Regions from separate parts of the Metabacillus flavus genome, predicted to be linked through region 3. Evidence: riboswitches for the same ligand, from Rfam matches in the RefSeq annotation. Region 3 holds a riboswitch; each other region holds the start of a gene.
The links. A riboswitch is a leader RNA that binds a small molecule or an ion and turns the genes downstream of it on or off. The one in region 3 is predicted to bind S-adenosylmethionine.
Positions count from the first base shown of each region.

Region 1: another riboswitch for S-adenosylmethionine. It lies ahead of J9317_RS09100 (YezD family protein); the one in region 3 lies ahead of mtnW (2,3-diketo-5-methylthiopentyl-1-phosphate enolase).
Region 2: another riboswitch for S-adenosylmethionine. It lies ahead of J9317_RS06180 (bifunctional homocysteine S-methyltransferase/methylenetetrahydrofolate reductase); the one in region 3 lies ahead of mtnW (2,3-diketo-5-methylthiopentyl-1-phosphate enolase).

Region 1 is NZ_JAGVRK010000001.1:1,767,145-1,772,335, forward strand. Features, by position in the region: gene J9317_RS09085 (two-component system sensor histidine kinase NtrB) at 1-563, shown strand, start outside; gene J9317_RS09090 (hypothetical protein) at 651-812, opposite strand; gene J9317_RS09095 (adenine nucleotide alpha hydrolase family protein) at 809-1,330, opposite strand; SAM riboswitch class I at 1,650-1,755, shown strand; gene J9317_RS09100 (YezD family protein) at 1,850-1,963, shown strand; gene J9317_RS09105 (phosphoadenylyl-sulfate reductase) at 2,087-2,788, shown strand; gene cysP (sulfate permease) at 2,802-3,863, shown strand; gene sat (sulfate adenylyltransferase) at 3,906-5,060, shown strand; gene cysC (adenylyl-sulfate kinase) at 5,057-5,191, shown strand, end outside.
Region 2 is NZ_JAGVRK010000001.1:1,192,876-1,198,066, reverse strand. Features, by position in the region: gene J9317_RS06190 (CvfB family protein) at 1-320, opposite strand, end outside; gene J9317_RS06185 (YajQ family cyclic di-GMP-binding protein) at 912-1,403, shown strand; SAM riboswitch class I at 1,727-1,839, shown strand; gene J9317_RS06180 (bifunctional homocysteine S-methyltransferase/methylenetetrahydrofolate reductase) at 1,906-3,762, shown strand; gene metH (methionine synthase) at 3,746-5,191, shown strand, end outside.
Region 3 is NZ_JAGVRK010000001.1:1,401,919-1,407,109, reverse strand. Features, by position in the region: gene J9317_RS07270 (1,2-dihydroxy-3-keto-5-methylthiopentene dioxygenase) at 1-108, opposite strand, end outside; gene J9317_RS07265 (methylthioribulose 1-phosphate dehydratase) at 123-752, opposite strand; gene J9317_RS07260 (2-hydroxy-3-keto-5-methylthiopentenyl-1-phosphate phosphatase) at 749-1,411, opposite strand; gene mtnW (2,3-diketo-5-methylthiopentyl-1-phosphate enolase) at 1,408-2,649, opposite strand; SAM riboswitch class I at 2,833-2,945, opposite strand; gene J9317_RS07250 (pyridoxal phosphate-dependent aminotransferase) at 3,039-4,223, opposite strand; gene J9317_RS07245 (carbon-nitrogen family hydrolase) at 4,327-5,133, shown strand.

The DNA.
Region 1 (5,191 bases), 370 kb from region 3:
TTTCTGCTTTGCTTATTCCTGAGATAGATCGTGCGAACGGCATTATTACGGATTTTTTGAGGTTATCGAAAACGGAGGCACTGCCATTTGAGAATCTTTATGTGTCAGATTTTCTCAAGAATTATTTAGGAAAGTTTCTCCACAGTGAAGCGTTCCTTCATGACACCGATCTTACGATTGATTGCAGAAAGATACTGCCTGAAACGGCGATCCCCGGAAACAAGGAGGAGCTTCTGCAAGTATTTATGAATTTGTTTGCTAACGCCCGTCAGGCAAAGCGCAGGAATAAAAAATTAAAAGTTGAAGTGAGAGCCGCCATATACGGGGATGTGGTGCAAATTTCTTTTTCGGATAACGGGAGCGGGATTGAGCCTGAGGTTCTCGTTCATATATTCGATCCATTTTATACCACGAAGGATGATGGAACAGGGCTGGGTCTCTCTATTTCAAGAAAGATCATTGAAAATCATCATGGTGAACTTCGGGTTGTAAGCACTAAGGAAGGGACATCCTTTTACATGGAATTCCCTATTGCATTAACTGAACCAAATGAAGACAGATAATGCAAAACCGGCAAGGCCGAATAGAAGAAAACTAAGATGAAACAATAGGACCGTTTGATTTTCAGGAACGGTCCTTTCCAAAATGGTTCAATACAATAAGCCGCCAGCAGCAAATAATCTAAAGCCCCCTGCTGCGGTTATTCTTATTTCATTCAGCTCCTCTTTGCTCCATTTTAAAGAGAAGGAAAAGGAAAAGCCGATTGCTGCCATCATAAAACCAATCAGTGACAAGAACGCTTTACCAATCATGTGTAATCCTCCCGCTGCAGCAAAAGTGTTCGGAAATCAGTAAATGCGTTTTCCGTGCCGGCTGCCGCAAATGAAAGCTCTGTGCTGAAAATCGGTCCGCCATACACAAAGGTATGAAACTCCCCGTTTTCTCCGCATGGATCGGCGGATTTTCTTATGGCATCAATAACCCATGCATCATAATGATGTCCCAATAAAGAATATGGAAGCTTCGATCCATCTATTCCGCAAATGGAAGCTTTATAGCCATCATTAATAAATTGTCTCGCCAAAGAGTCGGTCTGCTCTCCCCATAGAGGAAAAATAGCCTGTAAGCCACTTAACCTGACAAGCTTTTCTCTATATTGACGAATATCCTTTAAAAAGATGTCTCCGAAAGCAGCATGAGTAATTTCATTTTCTTTGCATTTTTTCAGAAATTCGACCATGCTTTCTTCATATTCATTATTAGATGGAGATGGAGACATTTCAATGAATTGAATAGCAAGGCCGAGGCTTGCTGCCTGATCTTTTAGCAAATCCTCTCCGATTCCATGAAAAGGGACGCTGCGGGCAACCCGGTTGATCGATGTAAAAAGTCCGGAGATATTTTATTCCGGGTTTTGCAAAAGCCTGTGAAGCATAATTGTGCTGTCTTTCCCTCCGCTCCATGAAACAATCGTCTTTTTCAATACATTTCACCTCCTAAGCTAATTGTATCCTGCTGCCAAAAATATTTCTATGCAGCAGAAATTACTGGGTAATTCGCACCTATTTTGATTTTTTATAAAACCTACCCGATAACTCGGGTTGACAATCGTTCGAATTGTGCTAAAATTTGAAATCAATAACACACAATACTTATCCAGAGAGGTGGAGGGACCTGGCCCTATGAAACCCGGCAACCTGCGTAACAGCAAGGTGCTAAATCCAGCAAAATGGAATCCATTTTGGGAGATAAGGGGAATACACCTCACAAGTCTTTCTAAAATGGAAGGCTTTTTATTTTGTATTGGGAGGGACTGTCCGTGGGGGAGCTAGATCAGCTTGAAGAAGTAATCGGAAAGCTAAAAGAAATGCTTCAGGCAATGAAATACGGATCAATCACCCTGGTTGTCCAGGATGGGAAGATCATTCAGCTAGAGAAAAATGAAAAAGTCAGACTAAAATAAAAATCCAAAATTAGTACGCTGACTAGACAAACTAGAGGCGGGAACGGTTTGCCTGCTCTTTGTTTATGCAGCGGCGCGTTCCTGCCTTTTTGCAATGGTTTGAAAAAAGGGGAGTGTAAATAAATGCTGACATTCGAAAATTGGACAGAAACCGTTCCGGAGTTCGAAGATAAGGATAAAGCGATCGAAGCGCTCAACGTTTTAAAATGGGCCTATTCGCATTATCAGGATGATTTAGTTTATGCATGCAGCTTTGGTATTGAAGGAATTGTTCTAATCGATCTCATATCGAAAATAAAAAAGGATGCGAGAATTGTATTTTTAGATACTGAGCTCCATTTCAAAGAAACCTATGATTTGATTGACCGTGTTAAGGCACGGTATCCTGCCTTAAATATTTTTTTGAAAAAACCGTCTCTAAGTGTAGCTGAACAGGCTGCAAAGCACGGGGATGAGCTATGGAAGAGGAATCCGAATGAATGCTGCAGAATCAGGAAAGTGCTCCCTCTTCGCGAGGTTATGAGCAGCGAAAAAGCATGGATATCCGGATTGCGCAGAGAGCAATCTCCTTCAAGAAAAAATACCCAGTTCCTGAACAGGGATGATAAATTTGAAAATGTAAAAATCTGCCCGCTTATTCACTGGACGTGGAAAGATGTCTGGCGGTATGCCCACAAAAATGATTTGGACTACAATGTTCTCCACGATCAAGGCTATCCGAGCATCGGATGCAAGCCATGCACCCAGCCTGCCATCGATGTAAATGATGCGAGATCCGGCCGCTGGAACGGCAGCCAAAAAACAGAATGCGGTCTGCACGGTTGAGGTCTCAGCTATGATTGAAGCTGCAGCAATCATCCTGAGTTTATTTTTTGCGATGAACATTGGCGCAAGCGGAGCGGCTGCTTCCATGGGTGTCGCGTACGGGTCAGGGGCAATAAAACGCAGAATGGCAGCACTCCTGCTTTGCGGCGCGGGCGTTGTACTTGGCGCTGTCCTCGGGGGAGGAGAAGTAATCAAAACCATCAGCTCCGGCATTATTCCGCAGTCGATGATCACAATGCAAATCGTGCTTGTCATCATTGGATCTGCTGCCATCTCTTTATTTATGGCCAATTTGATGGGCATCCCGCTGTCCACCAGTGAAGTCACAGTGGGTGCAGTAGTGGGAGTGGGAGTGGCCTATCATGCTTTATATGTTCAATCCATTCTTGTCATCATGATGTTTTGGGTTATCATTCCGGCTGCAGCATTTTTTATCACCTATTTTATATGCAGAGCTTCCCAGCCGCTTTTTTCAAGGCTAGAGGCTAGAGGCGGAAAAATGCTGATCTATCTTCTGATTGCAGCAGGATTCTTTGAAGCATTCTCAGCCGGAATGAATAATGTTGCCAACGCTGTCGGCCCGCTGGTGGCGGCTGATGTCATTTCCGTAAACCAAGGGGTATGGATTGGCGGGCTATTCGTAGCAGCGGGTGCGGTTTTCCTTGGCGGCCGGGTATTGGAGACAAATGGAAAGAAGATTACAAGGCTTTCGAAAACAGAGGGAATTGTGATTTCGGGAACAGGCGCTCTGCTTGTCACAATCAGTTCCTTATTCGGACTTCCCGTTCCTTTAACACAAGTTACATCTACTTCCATCATGGCTTCCGCTGCTGCTAAAAATGGAGCAATTGTTTTTCAAAAAGGAATTGTAAAAAAAATCGTAAAAGTTTGGATTGTGTCCCCGCTGGTAAGTCTGGCCATTTCATATGTTTTGGTCAAGCTGTTTATACAATCTGATTTTTATTCCACATTTTCAGCCTTGGCGATCATGGTTGCAACGCTTGGAGTTCTGTCTTTAATGAAAGCAATAAAGAAAGAAAAGCGCTCTGTGCATGAACAAGGCGGAGGAATTTAAATTTGAAACCAAGTAGTTTTATCTGAATAGGAGGAGTTAATGATGAGTTTAACACCGCATGGAGGAAAGCTAATACAGCGAACAGATTTGGGCAAGGATGTGGGACATTTAGAGAAAACGATTGAACTGGATGCTATGGCATTAAGCGACTTGGAACTTATCGCTATAGGAGGGTATAGCCCGCTGTCAGGATTTTTATCTGAGAAGGATTATCTCAGTGTAGTAGAGACAATGAAGCTCTCAGATGGTACGGTTTGGTCCATACCTATTACGCTTCCAATCTCTGAAAAGAAGGCTAAAGAACTTAATAACGGAGATCAGGCAAAGCTCGTTTTTGAGGGAGAAGACTATGGTTTTATAGATATTGGGGAGATTTACAAACCGGATAAAGAAAAAGAAGCAGCTAACGTTTACAGGACCTCTGACCGGAACCATCCTGGGGTGAAAAAATTATTCTCAAGAGGAGAGCTTTACGTTAGCGGAGAAATCACGCTCATAAAACGGACGCAGCCTGATTTTCCAGATCACTATTTTGACCCGGCTGAAACAAGAGCTGCTTTTGAACAAAAAGGCTGGAAAACGATTGTTGGCTTCCAAACGAGGAACCCGGTCCATCGGGCGCATGAATACATTCAGAAAACGGCTCTTGAAACAGTCGATGGCCTCTTCTTAAACCCGCTTGTCGGGGAGACCAAATCAGATGATATTTCTGCTTCCATCAGAATGAAAAGTTATGGAGTTCTCTTGGATGAATACTATCCGAAAGAACGGGTATTCCTTGGAGTCTTCCCGGCAGCGATGAGATATGCAGGACCAAGAGAAGCCATCTTTCATGCATTAGTACGGAAAAATTATGGCTGCACCCACTTTATCGTTGGAAGAGACCATGCAGGTGTCGGCGATTATTACGGCACGTATGATGCACAATATATATTTGACGAATTTAGGCCGGAAGAAATCGGAATTACACCGCTTCGTTTTGAGCACAGCTTTTACTGCAGCAAATGCGAAGGGATGGCTACCACCAAATCATGTCCCCACGATCCGGAGCATCGCGTTATTCTTTCAGGTACAAAGGTAAGAGACATGCTTCGTAAGGGAGAAGTTCCTCCAAGCACTTTCAGCCGGCCTGAAGTCATTAAGGTGCTGATTGAAGGGATGAAAGAGTCACAGGCAGAAGCGGAGGAAGTTCGATGACACAGTCTGCAAATGTTACATGGCATCAGCAGTCCATTTCCAAACAGGAGCGGAGAGAAAGGAATGGACATCATAGCTTTGTCGTATGGTTTACCGGATTATCCGGCTCAGGCAAATCTACCGTTGCAAAT
Region 2 (5,191 bases), 210 kb from region 3:
AGCCGATCTTCAGGCAGAATATCATTTGCGATAAGGGCATCCTTGGAAAGACCAATATTCACAAATACACCCATGTGATCAACCGCATCCATCGCTTCCACCCAGCCGTATTCTCCTTCCCGTAGAGTCGGCATTTTCATTGTTGCAGCCAATCTGCTCTCATAATCCAGGTAAAGGAAAACATCTACAAACTCTTTATCTTCAATTGGCTCCGTTATTTCACTGTCATGAAGAAGAACTCTCGTCTCCCCATCCGTCAGGAAATAGCCAAATTCCAAACGCTCATCAATTTCCAGTCGTTCATACGTGCCTGCTCTCACAAGTCACCTAACCTTTCTGTACCGCGTACATGTTGTATGGCATGTTTAATTCTACTATAATCAAAGGATAAAGTGAAACTTCCTTCAGCGGGGGGGTTCGCTGAAGGTTAGTGGAACAGAATCGGGCACTTACGGGCAGTTATGAGATTGAACGCTCCATATTTGGCAGGTGAACCAGTCCAAGGCTCGGTCCCCTACTGCCCGTTAGTGCGGGATAAAGTGAAACTTCCTTCAGTGGGGGGTTCGCTGAAGGTTAGTGGAACAGAATCGGGCACTTACGGGCAGTTATGAGATTGAACGCTCCATATTTGGTAGGTGAACCAGTCCAAGGCTCGGTCCCCTACTGCCCGTTAGTGCGGGATAAAGTGAAACTTCCTTCAGCGGGGGGGTTCGCTGAAGGTTAGTGGAACAGAATCGGGCACTTACGGGCAGTTATGAGATTGAACGCTCCATATTTGGCAGGTGAACCAGTCCAAGGCTCGGTCCCCTACTGCCCGTTAGTGCGGGATAAAGTGAAACTTCCTTCAGCAGGGGAATCTCGCTTAAGGTTAGTGGAGTAAAGTGCAAGTATGAAAACGCGGGAGGAATGACATGTCTAAGGAGAACTCATTTGACATCGTTTCAAAGGTCGAATTGCCGGAAGTGCAGAATGCAATCGTGGTGGCGTTAAAGGAAGTTCAGAACCGCTATGACTTCAAAGGAAGCAAAAGCGACATTAAACTTGAAAAAGAAGAGCTTGTTCTTGTATCTGACGATGATTATAAACTTGAACAGCTGAAAGATGTGCTAATCAGCAAACTGATTCGCCGTGAAGTACCGGTAAAGAACATTCAGTATGGAAAAGTAGAAGGTGCATCAGGCGGCACAGTACGCCAGCGCGGCAAGCTCGTTCAAGGGATCGATAAGGACAATGCAAAGCGTATTAACACGATAATTAAAAACTCCGGCTTGAAAGTGAAATCCCAGGTTCAGGATGACCAGGTGCGCGTCACCGGAAAAAACCGTGATGATTTGCAGCAGGTGATCGCGGCGATCAGACAGGCTGAACTTCCAATCGATGTGCAATTTATTAATTACCGATAATTTTTGTCGTGGACCGCTTTGGGTGAGCGGTCTTTTTTCGGAACTGTCCTCCAATTCAGCATAAATTCTAAATTTTCATCATATATCTCTAAAATTCATCATATATCTCTAAAATTCATCATAAGTTGGAAAAATTCATCATAAACGTCAAAAATTCATCATAAAACTGGAAAGTGTACGCATAAATTGATAAACAGCCATTCACGAAGGCTCTCAGCCTAGAAAATGAGTGTACCATTGTAAAAAACCTCCCCTTCCCCCTTGAATGTTTTCGAAAAATTAGGTAAATTGGGAGTAATCTATTTTTAAACAACTCCATATCGTTCTTATCAAGAGAAGCTGAGGGACTGGCCCGATGACGCTTCAGCAACCGGTCATGCAAGTGCGCGTGCCAAGGTGCTAAATCCAGCTAAGCATTGTGCTTGGAAGATAAGAAGAAGTCCGAATGTTAAAGCCTTCTTCTACAAGAAGGCTTTTTATTTTTTAGAGGGGGGATCAGCAGGTGGGCTTTCTAGAAGATTTACAAAATGAAATTTTAATAGCAGACGGGGCAATGGGGACACTTTTATACTCCCATGGCATTGACCGATGTTTTGAAGAGTTGAATCTGTCAAACCCTGATCAGGTCCAGAGCATTCATGAGGCATACATTAACGCTGGTGCACGGGTTATTCAAACGAACACATATGGCGGAAATCATATTAAACTGTCCCGCTATGGACTGGAAGATGATATCCGGGCTATCAATTCGAAAGCGGCACGGCTTGCGAGAAAAGCTGCAGGCAGCCAGGCTTATGTTCTTGCCACAATGGGCGGAGTCCGTGCTTTCAAAAAAAGCTCTCACACGCTGGATGAGCTGAAACGCAGCTTCCGCGAGCAGCTTTATGTACTCCTTAATGAAGACATCGATGGACTTCTGCTCGAAACATTTTACGATTTGGAAGAGCTGAAAACAATTCTTGAGATAGCGAGAAAAGAAACCAATAAGCCGATTGTCGCCAATGTGTCGCTGCATGAAACCGGTGTGCTGCAGGATGGGACACCTCTTGAAAAAGGCTTAAAGGACTTAGAAGCACTCGGCGCAGATGTTGTCGGCCTGAACTGCCGGCTTGGCCCGTATCACATGCTCGAATCGCTTGAAGAGGTTCCGCTGCTTGAAAAAGCATTTCTCTCTGTCTATCCAAATGGCAGTCTTCCATCTGTTGAAGAAGGAAGACTTGTGTATGAATCGGATGAAGGGTACTTTGCAGAGAGCGCCCTAGCCTTCCGCAATCAAGGTGCCAGGCTGATCGGCGGCTGCTGCGGGACGACGCCTAAACACATAAAGGCAATGGCTGATGCATTAAGAGGACTTGCACCAATCAAGGAAAAATCCGTAAAGCAGCGAAAGCCCGTCACCGTTCATGAACGGCTCGAGCCTGCCTATCCCCCGCTCCACCAAATTGTTAAGGAGCGCAGGTCCGTTATTGTCGAACTGGATCCCCCAAAAACGCTCGGTTTGGAAAAGTTTTTTAAAGGGGCCGAAGAACTGAAAAAGACCGGTATTGACAGCATCACGCTTGCTGACAACTCTCTCGCTTCACCGAGAGTAAGCAATGCAGCTGTCGGAACCCAGCTGAAGGAAAAACATGATATGAGGCCGCTTATTCACCTCACCTGCCGCGACCGGAATTTGATTGGCCTTCAATCTCATCTAATGGGACTTCATTCCCTTGGATTGACGGACGTGCTGGCGATTACAGGTGATCCCTCTAAAATTGGCGATTTCCCAGGTGCTACCTCCGTGTATGACCTGTCCTCCTTCGACTTGATTTCACTGATCAAGCAGTTCAATGAAGGGTTATCCTACTCAGGAAAAGCACTTGGCGGCAAAACGAATTTCACTGTGGCAGGAGCATTCAATCCAAATGTCCGGCATTTAAATAAAGCGGCCGAACGCCTGGAGAAAAAAATTGCCTGCGGAGCGGATTATTTTATCTCTCAGCCGATTTATTCCATCCAGCAGATGGAAGAGGTGCATGAAGCGGTCAAGCATCTGACTGCACCGCTGTATATCGGCATCATGCCGCTGACAAGCAGCCGGAACGCAGAATTTATTCATCATGAAATCCCAGGCATCAAGCTTTCTGACAGCATTCGTGAAACGATGGCAAAAGCGGGCGGGGATCCTATTCAATCAAAAAAAGAAGGCATTGCGATTGCAAAAGACCTGATTGATGCGGCATTTGACTTATTTAACGGCATTTATCTGATTACGCCGTTTTTAAAATACGAATACTCAGTCGAACTGGCAGAGTACATCCGGGAAAAAGAGAAGCAGCGTTCAGAAAGGGAGTTTTCACATGTCCAGCATTCGTGAACAAATCGCAAAAAGAATTCTAGTACTAGACGGCGCAATGGGAACGATGATTCAAGACGCTAATTTAACGGCAGATGATTTTGGCGGAGAGGCTTATGACGGGTGTAATGAATATTTGACCTTAACCATGCCTGACGTCATTTCCCGAATCCATGAAACGTATTTGCAGGCTGGGGCCGATATTATTGAAACGAATACCTTCGGCGGAACCGCCATTGTTTTAGATGAATACGAGCTCGGGCACCTTGCCTATGAAATCAATTTCAAGGGGGCACAGCTTGCCAAACAGGCTGCGGAAGCTTTTTCGACAGATGAGCGTCCGCGGTATGTCGCCGGCTCCATGGGACCGACGACCAAAACATTATCCGTCACAGGAGGCACGACGTTTGACCGGTTAATCGACAATTATGAAGAACAGGCGCGGGGACTGATTGACGGCGGCTCAGATTTGCTTTTGCTTGAAACGAGCCAGGATATGCTCAATGTGAAAGCGGGCTTTCTTGGAATTAAAGAAGCCTTTGCGAAAACAGGCAAGGAGATTCCGCTGATGGTATCCGGAACCATCGAACCAATGGGTACCACGCTTGCCGGCCAGACAATCGATTCCTTCTATATCTCATTAGAGCACATGAATCCAATCTCTGTCGGTCTGAACTGTGCAACAGGACCGGAATTCATGACCGATCACATTCGTACTCTCTCGGATATGGCGGGAACGGCGGTCAGCTGTTACCCAAACGCCGGGCTTCCTGATGAAGAAGGCAATTATCACGAATCCCCTTCCACCCTTGCAGCTAAAATCAGGGGATTTGCGGAAAAAGGCTGGCTGAACATTGTCGGAGGCTGCTGCGGAACAACCCCCGCACATATTGAAGCATTAGCTGAAGCCGTTAAAGACCTTCCGCCTCGTCCAGTAAGGGAGCAGCTTAAGCAGCATACCGTTTCCGGGATTGAGCCGCTCGTTTATGACGATTCCATGAGACCGCTGTTTGTTGGAGAACGAACAAATGTGATCGGTTCACGTAAATTTAAGCGCCTCATCTCCGAACAGAAATTTGAAGAGGCCGCTGAAATTGCCCGTCTTCAAGTAAAAAATGGAGCCCACGTCATTGATATTTGTCTCGCTGATCCGGACAGGGAAGAAAACGAGGATATGGAGCAGTTTATCCAGGAAATCACGAAGAAGGTTAAAGTGCCGCTCGTAATCGATTCAACCGATCATATCGTCATTGAGACGGCTTTGAAATATTCACAGGGGAAAGCCATCATTAACTCCATCAATCTTGAGGATGGAGAGGAACGGTTTGAAGCCGTCCTTCCTCTCGTTAAAAAATACGGCGCTGCCATTGTAGTTGGTACAATTGATGAGATTGGCATGGCTACAACAGCAGAAAAGAAACTTGAAATCGCCAAACGTTCTCACGACCTG
Region 3 (5,191 bases):
TTGAATATCCCAGTTTTCGTAAATGACTTCTTGCTTTTCTAAAAATGCTGCGACTTGGTCCTGATCGCTAATTCTTTCGCCTGTACCTTGAAAATAAATCGATGCCATTGCTTTTCCCCCTATTAGTTGATTGTTATCGCGCTGAATTGCTTGAGTTTAAGATGATAAGAGAATAGAAATTCGCAAGCTTCTAAATATTTTTTTGCTTCAAAGGCATCTCTTCCCCATACAGTAATTCCATGATTCCTGATCAGAACGGCACCGGCATCTTCATGGACATGCTGTCCGAATACCCGGGCGAGCTGAGGGATGTCGGCATGATTCGGAATGATGGGAATGGTGAAGGAAGCATCTTCCTCCCACAGGCCAAAGGCTTTAATAATTTCCTGCCCAGTGAAGGTAATTGACCCTTCATGAGCATACAGCTCAGAAATCACATTATTGTCCACCGTATGAACATGCAAACTGCATCCAGCATTCGTTCTTGTATAAACCTCAATATGAAGGAGGGTCTCAGCAGACGGCTTCAGGGTCGTTTCTTCTGCCGGCTGCCCGCTGCCGTCAACAAGCAAAAAATCCTCCGAGCTTTCCTTCCGCTTATCCTTGCCGCTCGCTGTAACATAAAAGGTTAATGGCTCACTGCCCGTTTTGATTGCCAGATTGCCGCTTGTAGCAGGAAACCAATCTCTTCCCGCAAGCTCCCGTTTTACTTCAGCCAGCTCACGCCAGCGCTGTTCCATAATCGTCCTCATACACTCACCCTCCTCTTCTCTAAAATGCTCACTACATCATGGAATGTTTCAAACGGTTCGAATGATAAATGCTGCTCTTTAACCTTATCAAGCAAATAGTCCCGTGCAATGACAAAGTCAGCCATTTTTGCTGCTTCCAGGTCGGTAACAGAATCTCCAATTACAATGATTTCCTGATCAGTGCTTGCTATGCCGCGAATGATGGAGGGCTTGCAGCAGCCGCACTCCATTTCACACCCGCTGTCTGCATCACATGGATGCGGCCAATGAATAAGGATTTGTTCTCCTTGAAAGTCCGCCTCATTGCAAAAGATTTTTTGCTGCTCAATCTGACCATTAAGGAGAGGATGAACGAAAAAATCAATTCCTCCGCTAACAATGTACAATTCGATATTCTGCTCTTTTGCATAGGCTGCAAATTCAGTAAATCCTTCCCTAATTTCGGCTTGATCCAATAGGTAGCTGGTGATTTCCTCCCTTTTAGAAGAGGGCAGCAGGGAAAACATTTTACCGACCCCTTCTTTTACTGAAATGGTTCTATTCAGGACCTGATTCTTTAGCTCCTCCCATTCAGGAGGGGCAAACTGCTTCATGATTTCGATAATGTTGTCATTTATTGTGATGGTTCCATCGAAGTCGCAAAATATTACTGGCTTCATTTTGCAGCCTCGTACTGGCCCCAGAGTTTCAGGGCCTTTTCCAGATGCTCATCCGACCTTGCTTTTTCTTCGAGGGTTCTGCCTTCAAGAACCGCATCAACTGCTGAACGAAATGCTGCTGCTCCTCCTTTAGCTCCGTTCGGATGGCCATGAATCCCTCCCCCTGCATTAATGATGCTGTCATTCCCAAAATCTTTCATGATGACAGGCACCAGCCCGGGATGTATTCCGGCTGAGGGTACTGGAAATACTTTTTTGTACACAGAGGAGACTGTACACTCCTCAGCTATTCCAAGTGCTTCTTTTCTCTTTAGCGCTACGCTGCCGTAAGGGGACGGAAATAAAGAGAAATCAGCTCCGGCTAGGCGGGTTAGTTTTCCCAGAATTAAAGAATAGGAGAATCCGTAAAACTCTGATGCTGCGAACGCCCCGCTCACAGCAGGATGAGCCATGATAGGAACCGGCACTTCATCATCCTCTGCCAGGGATTGCAGAACATCCAGCCCGTAAGCATGAACATTGAACAGCAGTGCCGTTGCTCCAGCCTCAGCAGCCAATCTCGCTTTATCTCGGAGTTCGGATGTCCGTCCGGTCAGATTGACAGCATATAAAGAATTTTTTCCTGTCTCTTCCTTCAAAAGATTTATTATTTGTCTGCCTCGCTTGACCCTATCAAAGAATGGTGTCATGGGATTTTCAAACAAAATTTCGTCATCCTTAACCAAATCCATCCCGCCTGCAAGCTGATCATACAGCTGCTCCTCCAAATAACCTAAATCCTTGCCGATTACTCCTTTGAAAATACTCATCAGCAGCGGCCGGTTGTAAACATTAATTTTTTCTCTGATTCCGTCGATTCCAAATTTAGGACCAGGGAAATGCTTTGCCAGAGAGTCTGAGAACTCTAAGTCCACCAGCTTCACTTCACCGTCCAATGAAAGCTTCCCGAATACTGTCGTTAAAATGGCCGGCAGATCCGGACTGAAATTAACCGCCGGATAAGCAATTTTAATAAGCCCCTTTGTGTGTTTACCTCCAAGGTACGTGCTTGCGTCCCTGTCCTCCTCCAGCTCTGCAGCGGTAATGACTGTTCCCTTATGCTTTTTCAGCTGTTCTTTTTCAAGCTCCGGCAGATCAGTCCAAGAACCGATTGTTAGTCCGAGCGCTATGCCTTCTGCCTTTTTCTCTAAGTTTCCCTTCCGGTCATGAACAAGATAGGTTGCGATGATTTCACTCATTTTTGTCCCTCGCTTTTTTGCTTTTAAAAAATAAGCTCTGCTAGTCTTAGCTGCTGATTTCCGCTGCAAGCGTTCGCTCCAATCAACAGGTGTAAAAAAAATCAACTTAATGCCTTAACATAGCCTAAAAATAAAAAGCCTCTTCATCGCGAGAGAAGAGGCTTTGCATGATAATACTGCAGTACCTTATCCCTCAGCATGTCTGCTGCAAGAATTAGCACCGTGCCCGAACGTAAATGTCCTGGTCGGTTGCCGGGCTTCATAGGGCTAGTCCCTCCACCTGCTCTTGATAAGTACAATATGGACCTGCTAGATATCCGCAGGTTAAATTTTCAATTAATTTGGATTATTACAGGAATTGAATGCTCTGTCAACCTTTTTTACATTGTTTAATCTGCCATTGCAAATAAACCAAGCTTTGATATGCGGGCGGCTGCTTCCTCAATCCGGCTTTCGTCTGTCAGCAGACCTGCGCGGAGGTAGCCTTCTCCAAACTGCCCGAAGCCATTGCCAGGCGCAGTGACTACATGTGCTTTTTCTAAAAGAATATCGGAAAACTCCTGTGATGTGTATCCCTCAGGCACTTTAAGCCAGGCGAAAAAACTTCCCTTGGGCGCCTGAATATCCCAGCCGATGCCGCGAAAAGCTTTTACAAGTGTATTTCTGCGGTTTTCATACATTTGGACAAGTTCTTTTGTGCTTTCGCTCTCATCGAGCAGTGCTGCCTCTGCTGCATCCTGAATGGCACCAAACACACTTACATACATGTGGTCCTGATATAAATTGATCGCATCAATAACCGACGGATTGCCTGCTGCAAATGCCACTCTCCATCCGGCCATATTGAACGTCTTGGAAAGTGTATAGATTTCGATTCCAGTTTCCTTTGCGCCGGGTGTCTGAAGGAAACTGAGGGGCTTTTCACCATCAAAACCGATCGCTCCGTATGCAAAATCATGCACCATGCAGATATGATGTTTTTTCGCCAGTTCGACTGTCTTTTCGAAAAACTCTTTGCTGGCTGCAGCTCCTGTCGGGTTGTTCGGATAGTTCAGGAACATTAGCTTTGCGGAGTCCAGAATACCAGGCGGAATTTTTGTATAATCGGGGAAAAACTGGTTTTCTTCAAGCAAAGGCATTGTGTACATCTCCGCTTCTGCCATTTCTACCCCAGACCAGTAATCCGGATAGCCCGGATCTGGTACGAGAGCAATGTCTCCTGAATTCATAAGGCATTGTGGAAGCTCAACAAGACCCGCTTTTCCCCCAAAGAGGACGGCAATTTCAGTTTCGGGATCCAATAGAACCCCATATTCTCTTTCGTAAAACTTTGCTGCAGCTTCCTTCAGCGAATGTTTCCCTCTGAAGGGAGAATACTTGTGATTGGCCGGATCGCCTGAAGCCTTTTGAAGCGCCATTACAATATGCTCAGGCGTCGGCCGATCGGGATTCCCCTGGCCGAGGTTTATCACGTCATATCCAGCTTTCACTTTGGCGGCCGCCTTCATTGCTAACGCAGCAAAGAACTGCTCAGGCAAGCGTTTTAGCAAGCGGGATGGCTCAAAAAAATTCATTTATTCCACCTTCTCAAAAAATTCTTGAAATTCTAGTCCAAAATCATATAGTGTTAATAACAAAAAGTAAAGCTAAAATTCATCTGAAGGAAGCTGGTCTGAAATGAAACATACAATCTGCTGCATTCAAATTGATATCGCATTTGGCGATCCTGCAGAAAATAAAAGGCGCGTGTCTCATGCAATGGAAGAAGCGATCAAAAAAGAGGCGCCGGACTTTCTCATCCTGCCGGAATTATGGAACACCGGCTACGATCTGACAAGACTTGAAACAATTGCAGATGAAGAAGGCAAAGATTCAAAAGTTTTCCTTTCCGAGCTTGCAAAGAAAAACAGCGTCAATTTGATTGCTGGATCTATCGCAAAAAAATCCGGCCATAAGGTCACCAATACCATGCTCATCTTTGATCGTGAAGGAACCCTGGTTCACGAGTACAGCAAGCTGCACTTATTTAAGCTGATGAATGAACATCATTACCTGACAGCCGGAAAAGAAAGCGGACTATTTACGTTAGACGGCTTAAACTGTGCAGGGTTTATCTGCTATGACATCCGTTTTCCGGAATGGATGCGCGAACATGCCTCAAATGGTGCAGAGGTGCTCTTTGTTGCTGCAGAGTGGCCACTTCCCCGCCTTCAGCACTGGAGATCCCTTCTTATAGCGAGAGCCATTGAAAATCAGGCATTTATTGTTGCCTGCAACCGCTCTGGATCTGATCCTCACAATCAGTTTGCCGGTCATTCACTCGTCATTGACCCATGGGGGAATGTAATTGCTGAAGCTGGGGAAGGTGAAGAAGTGTTAAGGGCGGAACTGGATCTCAGTGAAATTGCGGCGATTCGAAAACAAATTCCCGTTTTTGAGGACCGGCGTCCGGAATTTTATCAATCTTTTGTAAAAAGGGATTGACAGCCCCATTCCTTAGCTGGTAACATTTTCATCAAGTGATTACGAAACAATTAAAACA